DNA from 4 places in the Mesorhizobium sp. M7A.F.Ce.TU.012.03.2.1 genome. Region 4 is predicted to be linked to each of the others. Evidence: riboswitches for the same ligand, from Rfam matches in the RefSeq annotation. Region 4 holds a riboswitch; each other region holds the start of a gene.

Region 1 (7,155 bases), 1.3 Mb from region 4:
CAGACCAAATTTATTTCAAGCCTAAACTTTTTACCCTGCCCGAGCGTTGGTGCACAAATGCGGCATGTTCGCCATCTTCGGCAAGCTCTTTGGAAAACACCGTTTTTCGCCGAACGTCTCGCCGTCGAAAACCTGGGAAGGCCCGATCGGCGGACTGGTGTCGGCGAGCCTGCTGGGCGCGTTGTTGTCATTCGTCACGCCCTTTTCGCCGCTACAGGCAGCGGGCGTGGCCTTCGTCGCCTGCTCGATGGGATTTCTTGGCGGGTTGGTCGCCTCGGCCATCAAGCGCGACCAGGGCGTCAAGGACTGGGGCCATCTGATCGAAGGCCATGGCGGCATGATGGACCGCACCGACAGCCTGGTCTTCGCTGCCCCGGTGTTCTTTCACCTCGTGCGCTATTTCTGGACGGTGTGATCCGGCGCCCAGTTGCCCACCGCACTCACAGCCGGTTGCGGATGAGCATGGTGACGACGAAGAACGCGCCGACCGAGCTGGTGATGATGCCGATCGGCAGTTCCTGCGGCGGCAGCAGCGTTCGGGCCAGAAGATCGCTGGCCAGCAACAGCACCGCGCCGAAGACGGCACAGCTGGCAACCAGGCGCAGATGCAAGGGACCCGCCAGCGGCCGTGACAGATGCGGGATCATCAGTCCGACGAAGCCGATAACGCCGGCGACCGAGACCAGGATCGCCGTCGAGAAGGCAGCGACGAGAAAGGTCATCCTGCGCATGCGCGCCACCGGCACGCCAAGACTTTCGGCGGCATTTTCGCCGGCCAGGAAAGCATCGAGCCGGCGGTGTCGCCGCCGGCGGCTGATATCATGGCGCTGGGGATGGCGAACTTGCCTGCGGTGAACGGTTTGTCCTCGCCGGAATCATAGAGAAACACTCGCGTTGCCTTGCCGTTGCCGACCTTGGCGGTGATGTCGGCGAGCCGCGTCTTCCAGCCGGCAACAAGCTTCTCCGCCTCGGCCTCCTTGCCGAAGATCTTGCCCAGCTTTTCGACGTCGCCATAGAGCAGGTCCATCGAGGCGGCTGGACGGCTCTTGTCGAGATGGACGCAGCTTTCCGTCAGCACCAGCGTCTTGATGCCGTGCGGGGCAAGCGTATCGGGTGTCACCTCGCCGCCCGGCTTCATGCCATAATACCAGCCGGCGAAGAAGAAATCCGGCTCGACCGCGACGAGGTTTTCGAGCGTCGGATATTTCGGCGCCAGTTCCGGGATCGAACCCTGCTCGGCCTTGAATTCGGGACCCACCTTGTACCATCCGGTGATGCCGGTCAGGCCGACGATCGACGGCTGCAGTTTCAGCGCGAAAGCCATCTCGGCCATGTTGAGATCCTGGATGACGGCGCGCTTCGGCGGCGCATCGAAGGTCAGCGGCTTGCCGCAGCTGTCGACCGTGACCGGGAAGGCCAGGGCTGTCGAGGCCAGCAGCGAGAAGACAAGCGAAAAGGCCAGGCGTTTCACGGGTTTGCTCCTTGTGGATGGGATTGGGTCGACTACGAAATGGCTTCAATCACGTCGGCGGCGCGGCACGGTTCGGCACATCGAACACCGTCAGTTCGCGGTCTTCGGTCGGATGGCGCAGACGCAGCACATCGATGCCGAAAATCTCGCGGATCAGCTTTTGGGTCAGCGCTTCGCGCGGTGCGGCGAGCGCTTGCAGACGGGCATGGTTCATCACCGCCACCCTGGTGGCGAACGGTGCCACCAGCGCCAGATCGTGCAGCACCGCGATCACCGTCATCTCGAAGCCTGCCACGAGGTCGAGCAGTTCGCCGCGGGCACGCGGGTCGAGATGGTTGGTCGGCTCGTCGAGGAACAGGATTTTTGGCTGCTGGGCGATAGCGCGCGCAAGTTGGGCGCGCTGGCGCTCGCCGCCCGACAGCGAGCCGATGGTGCGGCCAAATAGCGGCAGCAGGCCGGTCCGGCGCAGTGCATCGACGACGATCTCGCGCTCCTCGCTCCTGCGCCGCAGCCCGGCGTGCGGAACCCGGCCAAGCTCGACATAGTCGATCACCGCCAGCCGCGGATCGGGCTGGTCGGTCTGGCCGACCACGGCAATGTGCAGCGCCCGTTCGGCGGCTGAAATCCTGTCCAGGCGGCGCCCGCCGAGCTTCACCTCGCCGGAGCTCGGACGCAGCATGCCCGACAGCATGCGCAGCAGCGTCGTCTTGCCGGCGCCGTTGGGACCGATGATGGCAAGGCGATCGCCGGCGGCCACCGAGAAGCTGACCGCCTGAACCAGATCCCGCCCGTTCGCCGTGACGCAGAGGTCACGGGCTTCGAGAAGCGCTACGGTCATCGGCTGCTGCCCGCCGGCTTGCCGGGACGGCAAAGCGTATATACGACGATGCGATGGATGGAGCCGTCCAACTTTCCGTCACTTTCAAAAACTGGCGACGGAAGGAAGCTGGCGAACCGGCCGACAAGACCGGGCCTCGCGTTTCCTCCCGGCACACCCCGTCCGGTCAACTCAGTGATGGCAGGTCTCCTGGCTCACGGGTCGTTGCGCCATCAAGCCTTCCCAGCCTTGCCGGCCAGTGGCATTCACGGATTTTGCTCGCCGCTTACAGTTGCGGGGGCAGCCACGGTCTCGACCTGAGCAGGCCTCACCGTGTTCCCTTTTCACCCCTCGCCTTTCGACTCGGGGACCATCACCGCTTCAGCGTAGGTTTCCCCCAATCGCTCCGCAATGGATTTCTCGGACGGAGTGGTGGGCCAGCTAAGGGAAACAGGCATCGCATGCTCTCTTTATGTAATAATATAACATACCTAAGAGATGACGCCGGTCGCTGTCAAGCGAAAGCTCATGGGGCGGTTGGCCGGATGGCGACCGGCATCGGCGCAGATTGCACGGGATGCGCAATTTCGATCAAACTGGCCGTGCCAGGAAACGGCAGGATGATCTGGCCAATGCGAGGAGAAAATGGACCCGACCGAGAAAGCGCTGTGGTTCGTCGAAAGCCATCTGCCGGAGGCGATCTCGCTTGATGATGTCGCGCAAAGCAGCGGCGTGTCGCGTTTTCATGTGACGCGCGCCTTCGGCGCCGCCACCGGCCGGTCGGTGATGGGCTACATGCGCTCACGCCGGCTGACCGAGGCGGCGCGCAAGCTGGCGGGCGGGGCGCCCGACATCCTCGCCGTCGCGCTCGACGCCGGCTACAACTCGCATGAGGCGTTCACCCGTGCCTTCCGCGATCAGTTCGGCACCACGCCGGAACTGGTGCGCGCGCAGGGCACACTCGACAAGCTCGACCTCGTGGAGCCGATCCTGATGGACCAGTCCCTCCTCACCAATCTCGAACCGCCGCGTTTCGAGACCAGCCGGCCGTTCCTGATCGCCGGCCTCGGCGAACGCTACAGCTGCGAAACCAGCGCCGCCATCCCGATGCAGTGGCAGCGCTTCGGCCCCTATATCGGCAACATTCCGGGCGAGACCGGCGACGTCGCCTATGGCGTCTGCGTCAACGGCGACGATGCCGGCAATTTCGACTACATCGCCGGCGTCGAAGTGTCTGACTTCTCCGACCTGCCCAGGGACTTCTACCGGGTGCGGGTGCCGGCGCAGAAATATGCGGTCTTTGCCCACCGCGAACACATCTCGACCATCCGCCGTACGGTCAATACGATCTGGAACAAATGGCTGCCGGCCTCCGGGCATGAGATCGCGGACGCGCCGGAATTCGAACGCTACGGCCCTGAATTCGACCCGCGCAGCGGCAAGGGCGGGCTGGAGATATGGATACCGGTGAAGGCGTAGTCGGTCAGGCCATCGGCAGCGCCGGCCAGCGATCGGCGATCCGGCCGCCGGAAAACACCGCGATCGACCCGAACTGCTGCAGCACGGCTTCGCTCTGCGTCGGCCTTAGAAACGCGTAGTCGCCGGGCTTTGCGGTCGCGTCGGCGGGCAAGCCCATGAATTGCTGGTTGGAGGACAGGCCGAGCAGCCCGTTCGCCTTCATGCCTTCTGGGAAGACCGGCTCGGCCATCCACTTGCCGCCATAGAGGTAGCAACCCTTGCGCGGGAACCGGCCGAGCGCCTGCAGCAGGCGGGTGACGGCCGGCGGGCCGGGCAGCATCGGCTCGACCATTTTCAGGATCGGCGTGGCGATGAAGGCCGCCGGCTGGAAGCCGTCGAGGCCTGGCGTATCGAAGTCGCTGGGCAGCACAAAGGCCGAGCCCATCGAGACCTCATTGGCCGCGCCGCCATGATGAAGCAGCGCGGTCTTGCTGCCGCCGATGTTCAGGATGCGGCGCTGGTCGGCGCCGAGACAGGCGACGAATGCCGCAGCCTGCGCCGACGCCTTGGTCAATGCCTTTGCCGGTCCGCCGAAAAGGCCGGGGATGAGCGGCGCATGCGCCTCGTAGGCCATGACGCCTTCGCAATGCAGCCGGGCCGGCAACGCGCTCAACGCCTTCGACAAGGCTGCGGGATCAGCAAAACCGCCGCGATGCAGCCCGACATCGATCTCGAAAGCGATGCGCAGGCCGATGCCGAGTTCGCCAGCGAGGGCGCCATATTCCGCCAGTCTCTCCTCGCTGTCGATCAGCCAGCAGACGCGCGACCAGTCGGTATCGGCTTTCACCAGCGCCGCCCTTGCCGCGCCGATCGGCATCGGCTTGCCGTAGAGCAGATCGGCATCCGGGAACGCCTTCAGCACCGCCTCGCTGATCGGCGGGTGGAAGGTCATGAAGCGCTCACTGCCAAGCGCCTTGGCAATATACGCAAGCAGCGGCATGCAGGCGAGCGATTTGTCGACCAGCCGCACGGCCAGGCCGGGATCCACTCTCCCCTTCGCCAGGGCAATGTTGCTGTCCAGCCGGTCGCGATCGAGCAGCAGGCAGGGCTGGAAGATGCCGGCTTCCTTCAGCGCATCCGAGAGGGTGGAAAAATAGGTGGTCATCATTCGATGCCGAACAAGCCGGCCATATAGGGCGAGACGAAGCGGTTTTGCGGATCGACGTCGCGGCGCACCGCCATGGCGTCGTCCCAGCGCGGATAGAGCTTTTTCAGATCCGCCGCTTTCAGGCTGTGCATCTTGCCCCAATGCGGCCTGCCGCCATATCTGCGGAAGATCGGCTCTGCCGCCCGCATGAACGGCAACGGATCGTTCGCTGCATCATGGTGGATGGCGATGGAGCAGGTCAGCCTGTTGTAGAATGGCGAAAGCCAGAACTGGTCCGGCGCGACCGAGCGCACCTCCATCGGGAAATAGACCTCGGGAAAACGCTTCTCAGTCAGCTCGATGATCTCGGCCAGCGCCTTCGGCCCCTCCTCGAACGGCAAATGATATTCCATCTCGTTGAACTTGGTCTGCCGGTCGCTGGCATAGACGTTGAGCCAGTCCTGCACGTAGTCCTCTGCGGGAAATCTGGCGGCCGCCGAACGGATCAGGCGGCCACGCAGCGATGGCAGCCAGGCAAGTGAGGTGCGCAGCCGACGCAGCGTCCTCAAACCCGCCTCGTCCTCTTCCGGCGGCCGTGCGGTGGGTGCGGCGTCGCTGAAATCGCTGGCGATGAACTGCGCATAGCCGGAGAACGGAATGTAGTAGAATTCGGCCGAGCGATGCGCGGCCATCATCGCCTCGAAATCGCGCAGCATCTCAGTGATCGGCAGCACATATTTGCGGCGGCGCAACCGGTAGGTCGCGATGTTGTTCAGCGTCACTTCGGTGAGCACGCCGAAAGCGCCGAGCGCGACGCCCATGGCGTGGAGCATGTCCTGATCCCCTGCCCGCTTGAAGTCGCGGACCTTGCCGAGCCCGTCGACGATCTGCACCGTCTCCAACTGCGTGTGATAGGCGCCGAGCGTCGGTCCCGAGCCATGCGTGGCGGTACCCAGCGCGCCGCCGATCGCCTGGCGGTCGATGTCGCCCATATTGGGCAGGCCCTGGCCAATGCCTTGCAGGATGCGCATCAGCGGGCCGAGCCGGGTCCCTGCCCGCACCCGCGCCCGATGTGTTTCGGCGTCGTGCGAGACCAGCCCTTCCAGCCTCTCCAGGGACAGGATCGTGCCTTGCGATTTCACCAGCGGCGTGAAGGAATGACCGGCACCGGCGACGCGCACCGGGCCAGGCGCGGTCCGGACGAGATCACCGAGTTCACCGGCATCGCCGGGGCTGGCGATCAGCTTGGGCTCGGCGCTTACAAAGCCCGACCAGTTGCTCCAAATGTTCGACATGCCACCTCCCCGCTCAGGCAACCGCACGACGGTGACGCGACACAAGGACGAAGAGACCGAGCAGCGCCACGCTGGCCACCGCGCTGGCGGCGGCGAATTCCGGAACTGGCCGGAAATCCTTGCCATCGATGAGCAGCGACGCTGCGATCGGCCCGATCGCCAGGCCGAAAAGCTGGGCTGCCGGCACCAGCAGCACGGCGGTCCGCGTCTCGTCGGCGGTGATCGCCAGACGTATCTGGTAGGGCACGATGAACAGCAGGATAAAGCCCATGGCCAAGGCAGCGACCCAGAACGTTGTCAGGCCAGGGCTACTGGCAAGAACCAGGGAGCTGACAAGCGCGACGACGCCGATCGCCGCGATGGCAAGGCGATAATCGATGCGCGCCTCGAACACGGTGGCCGTCATAGCACCCAGGACCTGCACGGCGAGGCTGGCCGAGACGATCAGGCCGACGGTGCGGCCATCGATGCCATACTGTGCGCCAAGCGGTTCCAGAAAGGCCCAGACCGCGCCGAAGAACATGAAATAGCAGAAGACGGACAGCAGCGCGGTCGTTGAGGGAAGCGTCAGCACATTGACCAGGTTCTCCTCCTTGGGCAGGTCGGCATAGTCACCGGGAACAGTGAAGGCGACCACCAGCGACACGACGCAGACGACGGCAAGAACGATGAAGCCGCCCGCCGACCCTGCGGCCGGGATGACATAGAGCGCCAGCAACAGGGCGAGCGCGCATTGCGCCAGCGTCTGCATGGTGACGAAATAGCCGCCGATGCGCTCGGCGCGCCGCGAGCGGGCGATCAGTTCGGTGGCGATGGCGACCAGACCGCCCTCGGCGAGCCCGGCCAGGGCGCGGGCCACAATCAGCGTGCCGGCGCTCGCGGCATAAGCCGTCCACACATTGGCCAGTGCCAGCAGCAGCAGAAGGACGGCACTTTTCCAGCGCATGTGGTGCGCCGAAAGCAGCAT
Region 2 (7,155 bases), 1.7 Mb from region 4:
TGTTCACGATAGGAATTTTTTCTTGACTCGGTGACCTCAGCTAAGGTACATATTCGTCCATGGTGCTGATTTGCGCCAGTGACCCGCCGCACAGGCGGGTTTTTCGTTTGATGCTCCGTCAGCCTACGCGCCGGCGAAGGCTCCGAAGAAACCCGTTAGCCCGAATTCGTTGCCCTTTGGCGTCAGGGCCGTCAATTGACAATCGCCGGGTTGAGTCCATCCTCTTCCACCATCTCTGAGGCGGAGATTCGGGGCACATGTGGGATTTTGAGATCGGCCGGTCGGTGTCCATCATGATGCGGACCTGGCCGTTCATCGTCTTTCGCATGATCGTCTATTTCGGCATCACGCTGGCCTACATTATGGCGACGGGCACCGGCGCCTCGGTCGGCTATGGCGTCGGCCATATCTCCACTGATCCCGACGGGCCCATGTCCTTTGCCCTGTGGGGCGGCGTGGTCGGGTTTGGCCTCGTCTCGATCGCTGTGTATTGGATCCGCGAATACATCCTCTATGTCGTCAAGGCCGGCCACATCGCCGTCATGGTTCATCTGATCGACGGCCGCGACATTCCCGGCGGTCAGGACCAGATCGCCTATGCCAGGGATATCGTGACCCAGCGTTTCGCCGAGGCCAACATCCTTTTCGTCGTCGACCAACTCGTCAAGGGCGCCATCCGCGCCATCACCGGCCTGCTCGGCGGCATCGCCGCCTTCCTGCCGATACCGGGCCTGAGCGGCCTGGTCTCCTTCATCAACACGGTGATCCGCCTGTCGCTGACCTATGTCGACGAGATCATCCTCGGCTACAACATCCGCATCAATTCAGCCTCGCCCTTCGAGACGGCGCGCCAGGGCGTCGTGCTCTATGCCCAGAACGGCAAGGTCATGGTCAAGAACGCCGTCTGGCTGGCGGTCATCATGTGGGGCGTGTCGTTCATCATCTTTCTGATGATGCTGGCGCCTGCCGGCGCGATTCTGTTCCTGATGCCTGGCCAGCTCGCCGGCTGGGCTTTTGTGCTCGCCATCGTCTTCGCCTGGGCATTCAAGGCGGCGTTCATTGAACCCTTCGCCATCGCCTGCCTGATGCAGGTCTATTTCAAGACCATCGCGGGCCAGGTGCCGGATCCGGCCTGGGACGCCCGGCTGGCCGAGGCGTCGTCGAAGTTCAGGGAGCTCAAGGACAAGGCGCTCGCCTCCTTCGGCGGTTCGCGCTGGGCTACGGCCGGCGCCACACCCTGATCGGCCGGGCGGGTGATGTCTGGTGAGGCAGAAACGGTGTTGAGGCGCGCCACGGTGGATTTGAGCTGTGTCTCGCCTTGCCCGGAAAAGGTCTCGCTCATGATCAGCTCCGGCAGCGGCAGCCGCCGTCCCCAGCCATGCGTTTCAAGGTCCGGTTTGGGAGCGAACTCGGAAACACGGCCCACGCAGAGATAGGCGATCGGCGTTACGTGGTCCGGAATGGCCAACAGCCGCTTTAGCGCCTGCGCTTCGATGATACTGACCCAGCCTACACCGACGCCCTCGGCACGCGCGGCCAGCCAGAAATTCTGCACCGCGCAGACGGTGCTGTAGAGATCCATCTCCGGATTGTGCCAGCGTCCCAGCGGCGAACCCTTCGAGCGCTGCCGGTCGCAGGTGATGCAGATGTTGAGCGCGCTTTCGCAGATGCCTTCCAGCTTGAGCTTGCGGTAGAGTTCCTGCCGCTCTTCGTCGATCGCCGGCAGTTCCTGCTCGCGCGCGGCCAGGAACAGGTCGCGCACCTCCGCCCGTCGCTCGATGTCACGAATGACAATGAAATTCCATGGCTGCATGAAGCCGACCGATGGCGCGTGATGGGCAGCAAGCAGCAGCCGCGCCAGCACGTCGTCATCGATCGCGGTGGGCAGGAAATGGCTGCGCACGTCGCGCCGTGTGAACATGGCGCGATAGACCGCATCGCGCGCACTCTGGTCAAATCCGTCGCCAACAGCAGCGGTCAGGTGTTCCGGCATCGCTTGTCCCCTTGCGATTGCAATTGATATCATCCGCCTGACCATGCGGATGACGATGCCTGCCAGGCCGGTCTTCTGGCTCGGGATCAACCCGCGTCCGGTGCCTTCCCGTCATCGACAGTGGCATTTTACCGGCGCGGTCCCCCTCACAGCGTTGGGCACGCCACGGAATTCAACCGTGTTCCCGATTCTCCCGCTTGCGGCGGGCACCAGGCAGTACCAAAAACCTTACGCCGAAGTGCTGAGGACGCCAATGCTTGCAGCGACGCGAATGGACGCAGTCGCGATTTTCCCCAGTCATCGGCCGCCCGTGCATGGCCTTTGTCGATCCGGGTCACTAGATTAGGACGATGACCACCCGTCTCTACACCCATCCGATCTTCCTCGAGCATCTCACGCCGCCCGGACATCCCGAGCGGCCCGACCGCTTGCGTGCCATCGAGCGCGTGCTCGATGAGGAAGCCTTTGCCGGGCTCGATCGTATCCAGGCGCCGGAAGGCGACGAGGCCACCATCCTCTACGCGCATCCCGCCGATTTCGTCGCCCGCGTGCGCGCCGCCATTCCCGACGAGGGGATTGCCCGCATCGATGCCGACACCACTGCCAGTCCGAAGAGCTGGCAAGCGGCGATCACCGCGATCGGCGCCGCCAACGCCGCCGTCGATGACGTCTTTTCGGGCCGCGCCGACAACGTCTTCGTCGCCGCCCGGCCGCCCGGCCATCATGCCGAAAAGACCACGGCCATGGGCTTCTGCCTGTTCAACACGGCGGCGATCGCGGCGCGTTATGCGCAGAAGAAACACGGTGTCGAACGCGTTGCCATCGTCGACTGGGACGTGCATCACGGCAATGGCACGCAGGACATTTTCTGGGACGATCCGTCGGTGCTCTATTGCTCGACACACCAGATGCCGCTTTATCCCGGCACCGGAGCGAAGAACGAAACGGGCGCCGGCAACATCGTCAACGCGCCGCTGGCGCCGCAGACTGGCAGCGAGGTGTTTCGCGATGCCTTCCTGTCGCGCGTCCTGCCCGCGCTCGACAATTTCGCGCCCGACCTGATTATCATTTCGGCGGGGTTCGACGCGCACCACCGCGATCCGCTGGCCGAGATCAATCTGACCGAGGATGATTTCGATTGGGCGACCGGCCAACTGATGCAGCGCGCGGCACGCCACAGCGGCAACCGGCTCGTCAGCCTGCTCGAGGGCGGCTACGATCTGCAGGGATTGGCATTTTCGGTCGCCGCCCATGTCGGGCGACTGATGAAAGGATGAATGATGGCCGATGAGACCAACGAAGACGTCAAGGCGATGAGCTTCGAGCAGGCACTCGATGCGCTGGAGAAGATCGTCGATGATCTGGAGCGTGGCGACGTGCCGCTCGACCAGTCGATCAAGATCTATGAACGTGGCGAGGCGCTGAAGGCGCATTGCGACCGGCTGCTGAAGGCCGCCGAGGACAAGGTCGAGAAGATCAGGCTGTCGCGCGACGGCAAGCCGGTCGGAACGGAGCCGCTCGACGCGGATTGAGGCCCGGTCCGAACGATGGCCTCGCCTCACCGGTTTTTGGACATGATCATGATCGAGGATATAACTCGTCCCAATTGAAAGAGCTCAAGGACAAGAGGAGATACGGAAGCGATGTGCAGAAACATCAAGACCCTGTTCAATTTTGATCCGCCGGCAACCCCTGACGAGGTGCGCGACGCGGCTCTTCAGTTCGTCCGCAAGCTGAGCGGAACGACGCGGCCCTCGAAGCAGAACCAGCACGCCTTCGACCATGCCGTCGAAGCCATCGCGGCCTCGGCGCGCGAACTGCTCGATTCCCTGGAAACCCATCAGCATCCGCGTAATCGCGGAGAGGTGGCGGCCAAGCTGCGGGCAAAGGCGGCCATTCGCTTTGCCTGACGCGGCCAGGCGGCCTTCGACGGCCGACAAGGAGAGTCCATGAGCTTCTTCCCCGGGAAAGACCCTGAGGCAGGCGACGCCTTTGCCAGCGACCAGATCGAATTGATGGTCATTCCGAACGCCAAGGACATCGGTGGTTTTCAGGTGCGCCGTGCCCTGCCGACGGCAAAAAGGCGGCTGGTCGGGCCGTTCATCTTCTTCGACCGCATGGGTCCTGCCATCCTGCGGGCCGGCCAGGCGCTCGACGTCCGTCCGCATCCGCATATCGGCCTGTCGACGGTCACCTATCTGTTCGACGGCAAGATCCGGCATCGCGATTCACTCGGCACCGAAATGGTCATTCAGCCCGGCGACGTGAATTTGATGACCGCCGGCCGCGGCATCGTCCATTCGGAGCGTACGCCGGAGGAACTGCGTGGCGCGCCGATGTCGGTATCCGGCCTGCAGACATGGCTGGCGCTGCCGGACGACAAGGAAGAGGTGGCACCGGTTTTCGAGAACACAGGAGCGCTCAGGCTTCCCGAGATCGATGCCGAAGGCGTCAACGGGCGCCTCATCATCGGCGATTTCCAGGGGTTGCGGTCGCCGGTCAGGGCCGACTCGGAGACGCTCTACGCCGACCTGCGCCTGGCGCCCGGCGCCAGCGTGAAAATCCCTGCCGATGCGGAAGAGCGCGCCATTTACACGCTGGAAGGCGAGGTCTCGATATCAGGTGACGTCTTTCCGGCGGAACGGCTGCTGGTGTTCCGTCCCGGTGACGAGATCGTCGTATCGTCGCAGACCGGTGCACATTTCATGCTGTTTGGCGGCGCCTCGCTCGGTTCGAAGCGTTACATCTGGTGGAATTTCGTCTCATCGTCGAAGGAACGCATCGAACAGGCCAAGCAAGAATGGAAGACGGGCCGCTTCGACATCGTTCCAGGAGACGAGGAAGAATTCATCCCGCTGCCGGAAAGCTGATGCCTGTCGCCGGAAAGTGGCAGAACGAAATGCATAGACAAAGACTAGGGCCTGATCCGCGTCACTGACACGCATTTACTTTCGCCGGCCGGCGACCTATTTCGCCCATCAACCGAAAGCCTCAGCACCGTGAACGCACCGCCGCATACGCCACTTCTCGACAAGGTCCGCATCCCGGCCGACCTGCGCACGCTTGCGGAAAGTGAACTGCCGCAATTGGCGTCCGAGCTTCGCGCCGAGCTGGTCGACGCCGTGTCCCGCACGGGTGGTCATCTGGGCGCCGGGCTTGGCGTGGTCGAGCTGACAGTGGCGCTGCACTATGTCTTCAACACCCCCGATGACAGGCTGATCTGGGATGTCGGCCACCAGGCCTATCCGCACAAGATCCTGACCGGCCGCCGCGACCGTATCCGCACGCTGCGCCAGGAAGGCGGTCTGTCCGGCTTCACCCGCCGCGCCGAGAGCGAGTACGATCCCTTCGGCGCCGCCCACTCCTCGACATCGATATCGGCCGGCCTCGGCATGGCCGCCGCCCGCGATCTCTCCGGCGGCCGCAACAACGTCATTGCCGTCATCGGCGACGGCGCCATGTCCGCCGGCATGGCCTATGAGGCGATGAACAATGCCGGTGCGCTCGATGCACGGCTGATCGTCATTCTCAACGACAACGACATGTCGATCGCGCCGCCGACCGGCGCGATGAGCGCCTATCTGGCGCGGCTGGCCTCCGGCAAGGCCTATATCGGCCTGCGCGATTTCGGCAAGAAACTGACGTCCTATCTCGGCAAGCGCGCGGATCGTGCGATCACAAGGGCGGTCGAGCATGCACGCGGCTACGTCACCGGCGGCACGCTGTTCGAGGAACTCGGCTTCTATCACATCGGCCCGATAGACGGCCACAATCTGGAGCACCTGATCCCGGTCCTGAAAAATGTCCGCGACAATGGCGAAGGCCCGGTGCTCATCCATGTCGTCACCCAGAAGGGCAAGGGCTATGCGCCGGCCGAAGCCGCCGCCGACAAATATCACGGCGTCAACAAGTTCGACGTCATCACCGGCGCGCAGGCCAAGGCGCCAGCCAACGCACCGGCCTACACCAAGGTGTTCGCCGAAAGCCTGGTCCAGGAGGGCCGCGAGGACGACCGCATCGTCGCCGTCACGGCCGCTATGCCGAGCGGCACCGGTCTCGACCTGTTCGGCGAAGCGTTCCCGTCGCGCACCTTCGATGTCGGCATCGCCGAACAGCACGCGGTGACCTTCGCCGCCGGCCTTGCCACCGAAGGCTACAAGCCGTTCACGGCCATCTATTCCACCTTCCTGCAGCGCGCCTACGACCAGGTCGTCCACGACGTCGCTATTCAGAAACTGCCGGTGCGGTTTCCCATCGACCGCGCCGGTTTCGTCGGCGCCGATGGCGCGACCCATTGCGGCGCCTTCGACACCACCTTCCTGGCGACACTGCCGGGTTTCGTCGTCATGGCGGCCGCCGACGAGGCGGAGCTGCGCCACATGGTGCGCACCGCGGCGAGCTATGATGAGGGTCCGATCGCCTTCCGCTATCCGCGCGGCAATGGCGTCGGCGTCGACATGCCGGAGCGCGGCTCGGTTCTCGAAATCGGCAAGGGCCGCATCGTCAAGGAGGGTACCAAGGTTGCATTGCTGTCTTTCGGCACGCGGCTGCAGGATTGCCTGATCGCCGCGGAGGAGCTAGGTGCTGCCGGGCTGTCCACCACGGTCGCCGACGCCCGTTTCGCCAAGCCGCTCGACCAGGATCTGATCCGGCGGCTGGCCCGCTCGCATGAGGTGCTGGTGACGGTGGAGGAGGGCGCCGTCGGCGGCTTCGCCAGCCACGTGCTGCAGTTCCTTGCCCATGAGGGCCTGCTGGAAAGCGGCCTGAAGGTGCGTCCGCTGGTGCTGCCCGATGCGTTCAGCGACCACGCCAAGCCGGAAAAGATGTATGCCGATGCCGGGCTCGATGCCGCCGGCATCGTGCGCACCGTGTTCGTGGCACTCGGGCACACAGTCCACGCCCAGCGCGCCTGAATCCCAGCGCGCCTGAATCAAAGTCTCAAAGACTTGAATCAGTTTGCCGGCACGCGATCTTAAGGCATTGTTTACGCTGCCGTTTGGCGCTTTGCTTACCGTGTCTCTTGGCCGTTTTTCAATGGCGCCCTGCTAGATCGTGATCAGGCAGGGAGACAACAACAATGAAAACGCTTCTGTGCGGCGCAGCACTTTGCGCCGTTATCATCGCGCCGGCCACAGCCGAAACGCGCTATGACCGCAGCCTCG
Region 3 (7,155 bases), 3.3 Mb from region 4:
GACCCCGCCATTGATCTGCTGGAAAAGACGAATGCACGGGGCCTCGTCGATCAACGACCGTACGACGGCTGCCGAACCATCGGTCGACCCATCGTCGATGACGATGATGTCGAGATCGATGTCTTCGCGCTGCCTGAGCAGCGAGCGCAGCGCGAGGCCAACGAATTGTTCGCGATTGTAGACGGGCATGATGACGCTCAGCTTCATGGGCGTCTCCGGCAGCGTTGCGGGCTTGGCTGATCCGACTTGATTGTGTCGAGCATCATAGCATCCGCCAATCGGTGGGACTCTTCAATTCGAAGATGCCCTGGACCTCTCGCCGTGACGGATCGGCCTTGCGCCGCCGCATCGACTTGTGGATTGCACGCAAGTGGTTGCGGACCCTGCCGCTATGTTCCTTGGTGACATTTCCGGCATGGCGTCGGTAGTAGATCGCGACCGCGTCCAACAATTCGTAGTTCGGTCCCGCCTCGAAAACGCGCAGCAGATAGTCGGTATCCTCAGCCTGCTCGAAATCCTCATCGAACTCGCCCGTCCTGTCGACAAGCCCTCTGCTGAACACGGCGGCGCTCAGCGAAATTCCCCGAAGCGTCATCGTGCGGCTGTCGGCTGCCGGTTTCAGCCGCTCATCGTCAATCCGCTCGACCAGCGTCATCAGCGAATAGGTCAGCTCGAGTCCGGGGTCTGCTCTGAAGCGTGCAAGGTCCTTCTTGAACCGTCCGGCCAGCGAGATGTCGTCAGAATCCAGAAACGAAACGAACTCCGCATCCGGCGGCAGTTGCCGCAGCCCGGCGTTGCGCGCCTTGGCCACGCCCATGTTGGATTGCTGGGACAGTCGGATGCAGGGGTTTTCGCGCATCATCGAGCGCACGGCCTCAGCAGAGCCGTCGGTCGAGCCGTCGTCGATGACGATGATGTCGAGATCGGCGGCGTCCCGCTGCCGCACCAGCGAGCGCAATGCCGAAACGACATAGCGCTCACGGTTGTAGACGGGCATTATCACGCTCAGTTTCACGAAGCGCCCCGCGTGAGAAAGTCGGCAATCGTACCGGCTATCTCCTGTGGCTGCGTCCCCAGCGACAGACGATAGCACGGCAGCAGGCGGGTCAGGTCGCTGAAGAAGCGAAAGCCGCTCTCCCGCTCGCCCGGCATCTGCGCTATGCCCGACGGCGCCAAGGCAATCATGGCATCCCTGCGCGACACCGGCACGATCGAACTTGCCTCGCCTCCGCCGATATGTGGCACCAGCAGCGCGATGATGTCCAGAGTTTCGGGCACCGGCCGAGGCGCGATGTCATCAATGTGAAAAGCATGCTTGCCTTGCCAGTTGAGCGGACCATGCGCTTTCAGCCGATGCTTCAGCCCAAGCCGAACGAACCCCTGGGGATCCTGTTTGAGTGTTGAAAACAGTGGGCGGGCAGTCACCCCGTTGGAGAGGTCGACCAGCACATAGTCGTCGCCGACGCTGTCCAGTCCGTTGAGGAGGCCGGCGGCGACGGTTCCGGATTTCCCGGCCCCGCCCGCGCCGGCCAACAGCACGCCCTTGCCATTGGCCCCGAGCGTGCCGGCATGGGCAAGGCGCATGCCGCGCGCCGCATATTCCCAATGGAGGAAGGGGCGCAGCGGCGCTCCCGGCTCCCACGGTGGAAAGGCATCGGCCGAAGCCATCAACTGCACCCCAACGCGACGTTGCGGATCATAGAACTGCCAGAAATCCAGGTCGTGAAAATGGTTGCCGCGCAATCCGGCCTCCGCCAGCCGGGTGGCGAAGCCATGCTGCGTGAAGGGCCCCTGGCCCCAACTGACCGGTGCCGCGATGCCGTCTATGCCGGGATGTGCGACGAAGACGCGGCAGATATCGGCAGGCGTTCGGTTGCCCGGAGCAGGGACAAAGCCATGAGCGACGGCATCCGCCAATGCGCCGGCGCTGACATTCGCGGTCAAATCCAGATGCGGCAAGCTCGCCTTGCGGGTCAGTGGATAATGCTCGGCGCTGCTCTCTGCTTGCGCCAGGACATGACGTGCGTAGTCAACCAAGTTTTCGAGAGTGACGTTCGGCATGGGTTTGCCTGTTCCGGAGCTGTCCGGCAACGAGAACCTGATGGGCGCTTCAGTTGGCCTGCTTCACCGCGGGCCAGCCGAGGGGCTCCTCGACCTCGTGGATGGGGTCGACGACAATGAGATCGGCGAGATCGTCATGGATGTCGACCTTGAGGGGCTCTCTGGCAGCGGCGAGCTGAGCCAGCAATTCGCTTGGAGCCGGTCTTGCCACGCCATCGGTTACGGCCGCCAGCAAACCGAATTCGAGCAATTGTGAAACAAAGCCGTCAATCGCGGCGGCATCGAGGGCGCCAATGCCGGTCGTGGCGCCGACCAGTTCGGAGGCAGGCACGCCGGACGACAGTGCATCCCAAAGTCTGCTGCCTGAATCAGAGAAGCCGAAATATTTGCCCGTGGTCAGGTCAAGAACGACGGCTTCGCCGTCGAAGGATTCAAAGACGATATCCTTGCTGGCAATGGCATAGATGCCGGATTGTCGCATGTTTGCTCCCCCGCCGAGCAGGCCGCGGAGATGATCTTCGGGCCTTACGGTCAACCCCACCGTTGCAGGCGTCTAACCATTTGCAGGGTTTTTGGCAAGATGGCGCAGGCTTGGGGGCGAGCGCAGCCGGTCACGCTTCGATTTCAAGCGCAGAAAGCGGCTTCGAGCAACAGGCGAGGATAAAGCCGTCCTCGATTTCGTGATCGAGGATGCCGCCATTGTGACTCATCTCGACATCGCCCGCGACCTTCCTCACCTTGCAGGTGCCGCACAGGCCGAACTCGCAGGCGGCGGGAATCCGCACCCCAGAGGCGCGTGCCGTCTGCAGCACGGTCTGGCCGGCGACGCATTCGGCATCGACATCGGAAAGCGAAAACCGGATCGGTGTCACGGCCTCGACGGCAGCAGCAGCGCCGTCCTCCGCCGGCGGCGAGAACGGCGCCGGGATCTCCTCCACGGCAGGCGCAGCAAAGCTTTCCTGATGGTATTTCGCCATGTCGAAGCCGGCGGCGTCCAGCATGCCGCGCACGGCGCGCATGAAGGGATCGGGGCCGCAGCAGAAAATCTCGCGCTCGCGGAAATCGGGCGCCAGCAATGGCAGCCGGATCGCGTCGATGCGGCCCATATGGCCGAACCAGCCCTCGCGGCTCGACCGCTCCTCGATCATGAAGCCGAGCGACAGGCCGGGCATGCGGCTGCCGAGCAGCTCGAGTTCCTTGCGGAAAATGATCTCTTCCGGGCGGCGCGCACAGTTGACGAAGCCGACATCTGTCCATGGCGCACAGTCGTTCAACCAACGCAGCATCGACATCATCGGCGTCACGCCGGAGCCCGCCGAAATGAACAGATATTTGGCCGCCGGGTGGCTGTGCAGCGAAAAATCACCGGTCGGCCCATAGGCCTTGACGTGCGAGCCCGGCGTCAGATGGTCGAACATCCAGCGCGTGCCGGTGCTGCCTGCCTGCGCCTTGACCGTCACCGCGATCGAGAACGGCCGCGACGGCGAGGACGACAGCGTGTAGGTGCGCATCAGCGGCCCCTCCGATGTCGGCAGTTCCAGCGTCACGAACTGGCCCGGCTTGTAGCGGAACCAGGTCTGGTTGTCGGAGCGGAAGGTGAAGGTCTTCACGTCCGGCGCTTCGTCGCTGACGCCGATCACTTCCAGCACCTGCAGCCGGTCGTTCCAGGGCGTCATCTGGTCGAGATGGCGATAGAGGCCAAGGTCCGTCATCGCATTCATCCTCTTGTCCCCTGAGCTAGGCGACGCTGCGCAGGGCCGGCCGGCCGCCTTCGGCAAGGCGCGGCCCGATGAACGACGCGTACCACTCGACGAACTGGATCACGCCGCCCTCATGCAGCTCCGAATAGGGGCCTGGTTCGTAGGCCGGCGACAGGATGCCGAAGGCGTTTTCCTCGACGATGCGGCGGTCCTGGTCGTTGGTCTCGGTCCAGACATGGGTGAGCTCAGCGAGGTCGTAGTCGATGCCTTCGACCGCATCCTTGTGGACGAGCCATTTCGTCGTCACCGCGGTTTCCGTGGCACTGATCGGCAGCACGCGGAAGGTGACGGCATGGTCGCCGAGGATATGGTTCCAGGTTGTCGGATAATGATAAAGCAGCAAGGAGCCGATGCGGTCGGTTGAAACGCTGTCGGACAGGTTGTTCTGGACCGCCCGTTTTCCCGTCATGGTGTAGCTGACGGCATCGCGCAGCAGCGGCGCGCGGGTGGCGCGGTACTGCCCTGCCGGATCGATGCGGAATTTGCTCGGCAAGCCAGCGGCCTCGCATTTGGCCCAGTGCGCGACCATCTCGGGGTCGCTGTCGGCGCCGTTGACGCCGGTCACGGTCGGCGCCTCGGGGAAGGTCTTGCACAGCTCAGGGTGATTGGCGACGCAGTGGTAGCACTCGCGGTTGTTTTCCCAGACCAGCTTCCAGTTGCCCTTCTCGATGATCGTGCTCTCAAAGGCGATCTTTGCCTCACGCAACCGGTGCGGCAAAAGATAGGGTTCGATCATCGCCCGCATCGGCGTGAAATCCGCCGGTTCTTTGGCCAGGCAGATGAAGATGTAGCCGCCGACGCTCTCGCAGGCGACCGGCTTCAGGCCGAAATCACTCTTGTCGAAACCGTCGGCCATCTGGCGGGCAAACAGCAGGCGGCCGTCCAACTCATAGGTCCACTGATGATAGGGGCAGACGAGCTTTGCCGCCGTACCCTTCTCCGTGTTGCACACGCGGCTGCCGCGATGGCGGCAGGAATTGTGGAAGGCGTTGATCTTGCCTTGCTGGTCGCGGACAAGGACGACCGGATAGTCGCCGATCTGCACGGTGATGTAGCTGCCCGGCTTCGGCAGTTCGCAATCATGGCCGATGAACAGCCAGTCGCGATACCAGATCAGCTCCATGTCGAGCTTGAAGTAGTCTGGATCGGTGTAGAAGGGCTGCTCCAGCGAAAAGCCTTGCCGGCGCCCCTTCAGGAGCCTCAGCATGTCGTTGCGGATATCCATGTCCTGTCCTCGTTTCTAAGGACTGAACTGGTGGTGATGGAGGAAGGATTGAAACGCAGGCCGGCTAGGTGCCGGACATGCGCTATCCACCTCTTGACCGCCCACCGCGATCAGTCGAGTCTAAAAATCTCGGGCTGGTTTCCGGGCTCTGGAGTTGTCCTTGCGGACCATCGCGACACCTTCCCAGGCAGTTGCCCAGTGGTCTCCCGTTGCGACTTGAACTCCACCACCGTTGCGGGGGCAGCGCCGGATTCTGACCGGCTTCCCAATTCTCCGCCTCGTCGTCACGAAGCGGCACCTGAGATGGTATGATCTAACCACGATCGCTGGCGCGCCGTCGGCATGAAAACGACATCGTATCCATGCGGCGCGACACGGCATGCGAAACGTCACCGCAGATCGTCGCGGGCCGAAATCCCGCCTCCCGGGCCGCCATTTGCCGGCTGCGATCTTCCCGAGTCCGACCCTTGGCGGGGGTCAAAAAAGGTTAACGGTTTCGAAAAGTGACTATTAGCTTGACCTAAAATCGAACCGAACGGTTCGTTTCTGTTGACGGTGCGTGCAGGACGGTGTGAACGCCGGGCCTTTGAAACAGTCAGTGATCCATCGGATGGTTAAACTTAACATGCTGATTTAGAGAGGAAAAATGTATCTCTAGATTCCCCTGGCACAATTTCAAGGTGTGGATTCATGGTCCACACGGAACAACTTCGTGATTGGAAAAGGCGGGGTTGCCCTCCCACATCGGGGCTGTCCGAACGACGCGATTTCATTTCCAAGACACGCCGCTAGACGGACGGAAAAAGACGATACTGGAGTACAAAAATGAAAAAGATCATTCTCACTGCCGCAGCCCTTCTGGCCATTTCCGGCAGCGCCTTCGCTGGTAGCGACCATTACGGTTCGAACGCCGCGGCAGCCACTGCTGTCGACAGCTCGTACACCGCTTCGACCAAGAAGTCGGAACCGGCTGCTCAGGCGCCTGCCCAGGGTGCTGACCACAACCTCTTCGGCAACAACTAACAGCCGATTCCCAGTCGACGGCGGGCCCGCCCGCTGCCCTGGCGAAATTCAGACATTCGAAATTCAGACATTCAGGAGTATTTTAAGATGAACAAGATCCTCATTGCTGCCGCCGCCGTTCTGGCCATCACCGGCAGCGCTTTCGCGGGCAGCGACAACTACGGTTCGAACGGCGCCAACCAGCCTGCCGCCGCTGTGGACCAGTCGTACACGGCTTCCACCAAGACCTCGGAACCGGCTGCCCAGACACCCGCTCAGGGCAGCGACCGTAACCTCTTCGGTCGCTAAAACCAATTTCGCAAGCGACGGCAGCTGTGTCTGCCGTCTGGCGAAATCCAGAATTCAGGAGACTAAAATGAACAAGATCCTTATTGCTGCCGCCGCCGTTCTGGCCATCACCGGCAGTGCCTTCGCCGGCAGCGACAACTTTGGCTCCAACGGCGCCAACCAGCCTGCGGTTACCTCGGTTGACAGCGCGCATACGAGCTCGGTCCGCAACAGCGGTGGCCTCGTCGAGAAGCTGCTCAATTCGTCGGGCGACGAAGAGAAGTCCGCCCCTCAGGGCAGCGACCGGAATCTCTTTGGCCGTTAACAGCCGAAGCTGATCTTCAACAAAAGAGTGGCGGGCCTGGCCCGCCGCTCTTTTTGCGTCCAAGACGCGGTCCTGCGTCAGGCCGCCTTCGCTTCCGCTTCATGAAGGGCAAACGACCGCCCATCGGTGTCGAAGATATGCAAGTCCTCGCCATTGGCGCTCAGCCGCAATGTCGAGCCGCGCTTGACCTCGACATTGCCGGGCAGCTTGGTCACCAGCGGCAGGTCGGCGCGGCCGATGTCGACATAGACAAGCTGCACCTCGCCGAGTTGCTCGACATAGTCGACCGTCCCCTCGAACAGATAGTCCGCGCCGCTGGCGATGATCAGGTCCTCCGGCCGCACGCCGAAACTAACCGCAGCGCCCTTTGCCGAGGCCGGCGTCGCGATCGGCACGGTCGCCTTGCGTCCGCCGACATGGCTGACGACGGTCGGGTTTCCGGTCTTGTCGATGGTCGCGGGCAGGATGTTCATGGCTGGCGAGCCGATGAACTG
Region 4 (7,155 bases):
GGCCGTTGCGATCAAGCAGCGCATCGGCCACCGCGATCAGTCGCGGATTGGGTGTTGCCGAGGGCGACAGCGCCCGCAGCGTCCGCGCCAATTCGGCCTCGTCGCGTTTCGGCGCCAATGCGGCCGCGATGATATAGGCCGAAGCCGTCGAGCGGCTGATGCCGGCATAGCAATGCACGAGCATCGGCCTTGCCCGGTCCCAGCGGCGCGCGAAATCGAGCAGGTTGCGGACATGCTCCTCGCCCGGCATGGTCATGCCGTCCTGCGCCGCCGCGATGTCATGCATGACCAGATGCAGATGATTTTCTTTCGATATCGAGGCCGGCCGGACCACCGCCGTTCCGGCGGCAAGCAGCGACAGCATGCAGTCGGCGCCGCTCCTGGCCACCGTTTCCTCGATCTTTGCCAGCGAGCAGACATGGATCATTGTTTCGAACCCTTCGATTGATGCTCGTGCCGCGACGCCCATTCGGCAAGAACGGTCTCGAGCCGCTGCCATTCCTCCTCACTCCCCGGCAGGCCGGCGCGCAGAACGTCAGGCCGATCGGCAAAATGGCGAAGCAGGATGCCGCGCTCGCCAAGCGCGGCAAACAAATCGGCGGCATGCGGCAGGCGAAGAAACCGGAACAGCGTGGTGCCGCCCATAACGGGAATACCGAAGCGGCCGAACAGCGCATCGAGGCGCGCCGATTCATCAGCCAGCGCCGTCCGCATCGCGTCCTGCCAGTCGATGTCGGCAAGCGCGCGAATGCCGTATTCCAGCGCCGGGCCGGCAACGGCCCATGGCCCGAATTGTGTTTCCAGCCGTTCGACCGTCACAGCATCGGAAAGTGCAAAACCGAGCCGCAGGCCGGCTAGACCAAAGAACTTGCCGAACGAGCGCAGCACGACGACGCCGCCCTGGCCGACATCGCCGCAGAGGCTATGCTCGCGCGGCCCAACATCCATGAACGCCTCGTCGACAACCAGCAGCCCGCCCTTGGCGCGCAATCCGGCAGCCAGAGCCAGCAACCGGTCGCGCTCGATGACACGTCCATCCGGATTATTCGGATTGACCATGATGGCAAGGTCGGCGTCCGCCAGGTCAGCGAAATCGCCGACCTCGGTCACCGCGTGCCCGGCGATCACTGCTGCGCGGGCATGTTCGGCGTAGGTCGGACCCAGCACCAGCGTCCTTCCGGGGGTAATCAGCGAGGCGACGCGCGGCAACAGGATCTGCGTGCCCGGTGCCGCCACGATGTTGGCTGGCGACGGCGCCCCATAGGCACTGGCAGCGATCTCTGTCAGCTCACGCGTGCGCGCGGCTTCCGGCAACCGCGACAGCGAGGTGGCGGGCAGGTCGAAAAGCGGGTAGGAGTGCGGATTGATACCGGTCGAGAGGTCGACGAATGGCAGCAGGGCGTTGGGGAAAAGCGCCCTCGCGCGGCCAAGACTTCCACCATGGTCCACAACCGCCCCATTAAGAAGCTTCATGTCAGTCCTGATCGCTTTCCTGTCATTGGCCGTCGAATTCGCCCTCGGTTACCCCGACTGGCTGTTTCGCGCCATCGGCCATCCGGTGACGTGGTTCGGCAGGCTGATATCCTTTCTCGACCGCAGGCTCAACCGCGCCACTGATCCCGACGCGCTGCGTCGCAAGCGTGGTGTCCAGGCGCTGCTGGTCATCGTGCTGGTGCCGGCGATAATTGGCCTGGGCGTGCAGATCCTGTTCTGGTTCGTTCCCATGGGCCTGGTCATCACTGCCCTTCTGGCAACGTCGCTTCTGTCGCAGAAGAGCCTCTATGAGCATGTCGAGGCTGTGGCGGACGCGCTCGACACCGGTGGCCTCGCTCTGGCCCGCCTTGCCGTTTCGCGAATCGTCGGCCGCGACCCTGAAACGCTCGACAGGGCCGGCGTCTGCCGCGCCGCGATCGAGAGCCTGGCTGAGAATTTCTCCGACGGCATCGTCGCCCCCGCCTTCTGGACCGGCGTCGGCGGCCTGGCCGGCGGCGCCGCCTACAAGGCCGCCAACACCGCCGATTCGATGATCGGCCACCGCACCCCGCGCCACGAGGCCTTCGGCTGGGCGGCGGCGCGCTTCGACGACTGGATCAATCTGCCGGCGTCGCGGCTGACGGCGCTGCTGATCGTGCTGGCGGCGTTCTTCGTCAAAGGCGCTGATGCGAAAAATGCCTGGCATGCGGTGTGGCGCGACGCGAAAAAACACCGCTCACCCAATGCCGGCTGGCCGGAAGCGGCGATGGCCGGTGCGCTCGGCCTGGCGCTCGCCGGGCCGCGCAGCTACGGCGGCGTGCTCGTGGACGACGTCTTCATGGGCGAAGGTGGGCGGCGCGAGGCCGACAGCGTCGACATAAGGCGAGCGCTGAAACTCTATCGCGTCGCCGACTATCTGCTGATCGCGCTGTTTGGGTTGGTCGCGGTCATGGTCATCGTGGCGTGATCTACTTCACCCTCCCCCTTGTGGGGAGGGTAAGAAACGCTCAGAACTCGATCCCCTGCTGCGCTTTCACGCCTGCGGAAAAATGGTGCTTGGTCACGCCCATTTCGGTGACGAGGTCGGCGGCCTCAATCAGCGCCGGCTTGGCGTTGCGGCCGGTGACCACGACATGCAGGCCCTCACGCCGCGCCTTCAACGCCACAACCACTTTGTCCAGGTCGAGATAATCGTAGCGCAGCGCAATGTTCAGTTCGTCGAGCACCAGCAGGCTGATCGACGGATCGGCCATCAGTTCGAGCACCTTGGCCCAGGCGGCTTCGGCGGCGGTGATGTCGCGCTTCAGGTCCTGCGTTTCCCAGGTGAACCCCTCGCCCATCGCGTGCCAGACGACGCGGTCGCCGAAGGCGGCGAAGGCGTCCTTCTCGCCGGTGTGCCACTTGCCCTTGATGAACTGGACGACGCCGACGCGCTTGCCGTAGCCGAGCATCCGCAGCGCCAGGCCGAAGGCAGCCGTGGTCTTGCCCTTGCCGGGACCGGTGTTGACGATCAGCAATCCCTTCTCGACCGTCTTGCTCGCCACCTCGGCATCCTGCACCGCCTTGCGCTTGGCCATCTTGGCGCGGTGGCGTTCTTCGTCCTTATCGTCGATGTCGGTCATGTCATTTCACCTTGAGCGGCAGCCCCGCCACCATCAGCAGCACCATGTCGGCGACGGCGGCGACCTGCTGGTTGAGCCGGCCGGCGGCATCGCGAAACCGGCGCGCCAGTGCATTGTCCGGCACGATACCTTGGCCGACTTCATTGGATACCACGAACCATGGCCCGCGCGGCCGCGACAGCACCTCCGCCAATCGCCGGCATTCCAGCTCGAAATCGTGTTCAGCCAGCATGTGGTTGGTCAGCCACAGCGTCAGGCAGTCGACAAGCACCGGCCGATCCTCCGGCAAGGCGGCAAGCGTACCTCTTGCCGGAGCGCGCACCGCCGATGAGGAAGGTCAGTGTCTTGCGATCAGGCAAAGCTGTCGCGCAGGCTGGTCGCGGTGCCGGTGAAGCGGCCACGCACCACACCGACGACCGCGCCGAGCACCAGCCAGAACACCAGATTGGTCACGGTCACCGCCACCACGAACTGGTGATGCAGCCCTTCCGGAATCGCCGTCTCGTAACTGCCGGGCTGCGGCGCACCGACAATATGCGGCGCGACGATCAAAAGGACGGCAAGGATCGCCAGCGGCAGCGACTTGCGGAACGCGATCAGGCCGAGACCGGCGGCGGTCGCCGCCACCGTTGCCCACCACCAGATCTGGCGCTGGGTGAGATCGGCGGCCGGCATGGCCGGCAGTTCCGGCGGCAGGCCGAGGCCAGGCGCCAGCGTGAACACGGCGAAGCCGGCCAGGCCCCAGAACACGCCCTGGCGCCAGCCACCGATGCCGCCGGCGAATTCGGAGACCGCGACCAGGATCAAGGCGAAGCCGATGCCGGTGACAATGTTGGCAAGCACGCTGAAGGCGAAACGCTCGAAACCGTCTGCCGGCGCCCAGCCTTCGTCTGCCGGAGCGGCTTCCGCCGCCGGGGCAGCAGAGTTCATGGCATCTCCCGCCGGTGCAGTTGTGCTCATGGCATTGCTATCCGTTGCGGCCGGAGCGGCATGGTCATGGTGATGCCCGCCGCCCGCCTGTTCGTAGACTTCCGCCTTCAGGATCAGCGGCACGGTGGCATAGGCTTGCAGGCAGGCGAGGACGACGCCGGCCACGATCGAATGGCGATAGTCGTGAGCCGCATTGTGGACCGCATCGATATGCGAGAAGCCGACAAAGCCCATCACGAAAACGCCGAGCAGCGCGGCAAGAGCGAGCTGCATGAAGCGCGACTGCGAGGAGACGGAGGTGCCGAGGGAGACGGAAGCGGTAGTCATGTCTTGTCCTTTCGCCCTCCACCCGAGGGCATCGAAGTCAGTTTCCTGTCGCCGGCAGGTCTCCTGGCTCACGGATCAGCGTCCTTCCCCACCTTCCCGAAGAAAAAATCCTCAGTGGTTTATGGGGAGGACTACCGCACACAGTTGCGGGGGCAGCCACGGCATTGGGCGAAATTCGCCCTCACCGCATTCCCTCTTGGCTCCAAAATGGAACCGGCGACACCGATGATTATAGGCAGAATCCTCGCTTCCGGCAAACCAAATTCCGCCGGTGACCATTGCGAATGCGCCATGAAGGTCAAAGTGATTTCGGCAGATAGCGCCACGTCACAAAGCCGCAGACCGCCGCCAGCAGACCGAGCGTGACGAACACCGAGCCCAGGCCGAAGAAGGCCAGCGCCACCGAATAGACCAGCGGCGGCGTCAACTCGGAAAAGTCGAGATAGGTGCGGTAGACCGCTGCCATCTGAGATCTTTCATAGGAGCGCACCGAGCGCATGAAGGCGGTCGAGCCGAGGGCGTCGAGCGCAATGGTGAAGAAGGCACCGCAGAGCAGGAAGGTGCCGGTAAGCAGCGGCACGGTTTCGCCGACGAAGCCCGCCGCCAAAAGCGCGGCCGACATGGCGAAATAGGCGAATGTCATAGTCCCGCGGCCACCAAAGCGCTTTCCTGCCTTGCCCCAGAAAATCGCCATGAACAACAGCGCATTGCCGGCCGAAACCAGCAGGCCGCCGGCCAGCTTACCCTCACCTGTGATGACCATGAACAGCGGCCCATAGACGAAGAACGTCGTCCAGAAGCAGGAGCGGCCGAAGGCGATCAGCCAAGCCAGCCTGAGCCTGGGCTGCGCCACGAAGCGGCCGATATTGGCGAGCGGATTGACGGGGCGCGTCTTGCCCGGACGGATAGACTGGTTGTCGCCGAGGCGGTAGGTCCAGAACAGCGCCAGCAGGGCAAACGCGAACACCGCGACCGCACCATGCGCGGCATAGATGCCGAAGCGCGTGTAGAGGAAGATGCCGAGCGTCGGCCCACCGGTCCAGGCCAGCATCGACCACGCCATGCGCAGCGATTCGGCCTGCATGAAGTCGGTCTTGCGGATGTGGTCCATGATGTAGAGATTGAGCGTGATCGACAGCGCGCTGGCGCCCATCACCCGGCACAGCATGCCGGCCAGTTGCCCGGCAAGCGTGTCGGTGACGAAGAACAGCGAGCCGACGGCCAGCAGGCAGGCGCCTGATGTGTAGACCCAGCGCCGGGCAAAACGGCGGATCAGCATCGGCATGAACAATGTCACCGACAGGCCGAGCATCGCCACGACTGTGTAGAGCATCGACACGATCTGCTCGTTGTGCAGGATCTCGTAGGCCTGGATCGGGATGACGCTCGACACCGTGGCGCGGGCGAAGGATTCGACCGCATAGAGCGACGCGAAGGTGCGCGCGTCCGCGGCCTTGAGAGCCGGCAGCCAGATCGGATGGCGCACATGGGTGGACATTGCTTTCCCCGAAGCAGATTCACCGGGTCAAATCTGACGTGGCGATCCCAGCGCCAATAAGAGGAAACCGACGCGCATCCGGCAAAAGCGAAGCCGGCCAAAGGCTTCCCTGCACTGGCCCAATGCCGCGGCTGATCCGGGTTGTCGGCAGAGTTGCCGGTCTTCTTTTGTGCCGGGCAACCGTGATAGTCCTCCAGCGGGGCTGAATCAGAATGCGAGACCATGAGCATCCAAACGCCGACCGCACCCGTTCCGGATCGACCAAAGCGCATCGTCGCTATCGACATCGTGCGCGGCATCGCGCTGATCGCCATGGCGAGCTACCATTTCACCTGGGATCTGGAGTTCTTCGGCTACACCGATCCCGGCCTGACCGCCTTCGGCTGGTGGAAGATCTACGCGCGCGGCATCGCCTCGACCTTCCTGTTCCTGGTCGGCGTCAGCCTGTACCTCGCCCATGGCCGACAAATCCGCTGGAACGGCTTCTGGAAGCGATTCGCCATGGTCGCGGGAGCCGCGATCGCGATATCGGTCGTCACCCGGATCGCCACGCCGGATGGATTCATCTTCTTCGGCATCTTGCATGAGATCGCGCTGGCCAGCCTGCTCGGCCTCGCCTTCCTGCGCCTGCCGGCTTTGTTGACGCTGGTCGTCGCCGGGCTCGTCATCACGGCGCCTGTCTATCTGCGCCTCGAGGCGTTCGATCACCCATGGCTGTGGTGGGTAGGCCTGTTGGCGAACAATCCACGCTCCAACGACTACGTTCCGTTGTTTCCATGGTTCGGCGCCGTGCTTGCGGGCATCGCGATGACGAAACTCGCCACCGGTTCAGGCGTACTTGCCCGGCTTGCCGAATTGGCGCCCGGTCGCTGGGCCAACCCGCTGGTCTTTATCGGCCGGCACAGCCTGGCGTTCTACCTGATCCACCAGCCATTGCTGATCGGCTGCATGTGGCTGTTCTCGCAGATCATGCCGGCACAGGTCGAAACCCCGCAGGTGAATTTCCTCAAAACCTGCCAGCTGTCCTGCGAGCAGTCGCGCGACACCGAGTTCTGTACGAGCTACTGTGTCTGCATGCTCGATACGCTCGAGGGTGAGGCGACGCTTGATCGGCTCTACAACAACGACCAGACTGCGGAATGGAAGACGCATCTGTCCGATCTCGCCGGCATGTGTACCGCCAAGACCGACAGCAAGTTGATGGAGGAAGGGGTCAAATGACCGAGAACCAGCCGAAGCCGGGGCTCATACCGTGGCCGCCGCTGATCTACACCGCCGCCATCGCCATCAGCATCGCGCTGGGCC

What was found. Region 4 has a riboswitch for cobalamin ahead of EJ079_RS33590 (CbtA family protein). Riboswitches for the same ligand answer to the same signal wherever they lie in the genome.
Region 1: another riboswitch for cobalamin. It lies ahead of EJ079_RS28470 (ABC transporter ATP-binding protein); the one in region 4 lies ahead of EJ079_RS33590 (CbtA family protein).
Region 2: another riboswitch for cobalamin. It lies ahead of bluB (5,6-dimethylbenzimidazole synthase); the one in region 4 lies ahead of EJ079_RS33590 (CbtA family protein).
Region 3: another riboswitch for cobalamin. It lies ahead of EJ079_RS04795 (aromatic ring-hydroxylating dioxygenase subunit alpha); the one in region 4 lies ahead of EJ079_RS33590 (CbtA family protein).

Annotation. Positions count from the first base shown of each region.
Region 1 is NZ_CP034779.1:5,728,362-5,735,516, forward strand. Features, by position in the region: partial or broken gene EJ079_RS28455 (phosphatidate cytidylyltransferase) at 74-415, shown strand; partial or broken gene EJ079_RS28460 (iron ABC transporter permease) at 441-800, opposite strand; partial or broken gene EJ079_RS28465 (ABC transporter substrate-binding protein) at 800-1,471, opposite strand; gene EJ079_RS28470 (ABC transporter ATP-binding protein) at 1,521-2,309, opposite strand; cobalamin riboswitch at 2,471-2,678, opposite strand; gene EJ079_RS28475 (AraC family transcriptional regulator) at 2,934-3,767, shown strand; gene EJ079_RS28480 (alanine racemase) at 3,772-4,911, opposite strand; gene EJ079_RS28485 (D-arabinono-1,4-lactone oxidase) at 4,911-6,188, opposite strand; gene EJ079_RS28490 (MFS transporter) at 6,202-7,155, opposite strand, start outside.
Region 2 is NZ_CP034779.1:6,222,547-6,229,701, reverse strand. Features, by position in the region: gene EJ079_RS30905 (hypothetical protein) at 258-1,241, shown strand; partial or broken gene bluB (5,6-dimethylbenzimidazole synthase) at 1,364-1,993, opposite strand; cobalamin riboswitch at 2,041-2,222, opposite strand; gene EJ079_RS30895 (histone deacetylase family protein) at 2,344-3,270, shown strand; gene EJ079_RS30890 (exodeoxyribonuclease VII small subunit) at 3,274-3,525, shown strand; gene EJ079_RS30885 (DUF2277 domain-containing protein) at 3,637-3,903, shown strand; gene EJ079_RS30880 (pirin family protein) at 3,943-4,863, shown strand; gene dxs (1-deoxy-D-xylulose-5-phosphate synthase) at 4,993-6,906, shown strand; gene EJ079_RS30870 (hypothetical protein) at 7,071-7,155, shown strand, end outside.
Region 3 is NZ_CP034779.1:1,008,747-1,015,901, reverse strand. Features, by position in the region: gene EJ079_RS04820 (glycosyltransferase family A protein) at 1-207, opposite strand, end outside; gene EJ079_RS04815 (glycosyltransferase family A protein) at 263-1,015, opposite strand; gene EJ079_RS04810 (serine kinase) at 1,012-2,061, opposite strand; gene EJ079_RS04805 (PqqD family protein) at 2,111-2,542, opposite strand; gene EJ079_RS04800 (hybrid-cluster NAD(P)-dependent oxidoreductase) at 2,673-3,773, opposite strand; gene EJ079_RS04795 (aromatic ring-hydroxylating dioxygenase subunit alpha) at 3,799-5,046, opposite strand; cobalamin riboswitch at 5,161-5,363, opposite strand; gene EJ079_RS04790 (DUF680 domain-containing protein) at 5,872-6,069, shown strand; gene EJ079_RS04785 (DUF680 domain-containing protein) at 6,157-6,357, shown strand; gene EJ079_RS04780 (DUF680 domain-containing protein) at 6,425-6,661, shown strand; gene ugpC (sn-glycerol-3-phosphate ABC transporter ATP-binding protein UgpC) at 6,739-7,155, opposite strand, start outside.
Region 4 is NZ_CP034779.1:4,472,588-4,479,742, reverse strand. Features, by position in the region: gene EJ079_RS21950 (tyrosine phosphatase family protein) at 1-427, opposite strand, end outside; gene cobD (threonine-phosphate decarboxylase CobD) at 424-1,473, opposite strand; gene cbiB (adenosylcobinamide-phosphate synthase CbiB) at 1,472-2,440, shown strand; gene cobO (cob(I)yrinic acid a,c-diamide adenosyltransferase) at 2,481-3,095, opposite strand; partial or broken gene EJ079_RS21930 (bifunctional adenosylcobinamide kinase/adenosylcobinamide-phosphate guanylyltransferase) at 3,097-3,393, opposite strand; gene EJ079_RS33590 (CbtA family protein) at 3,447-4,352, opposite strand; cobalamin riboswitch at 4,388-4,585, opposite strand; gene EJ079_RS21920 (MFS transporter) at 4,651-5,850, opposite strand; gene EJ079_RS21915 (DUF1624 domain-containing protein) at 6,073-7,071, shown strand; gene EJ079_RS21910 (isoprenylcysteine carboxylmethyltransferase family protein) at 7,068-7,155, shown strand, end outside.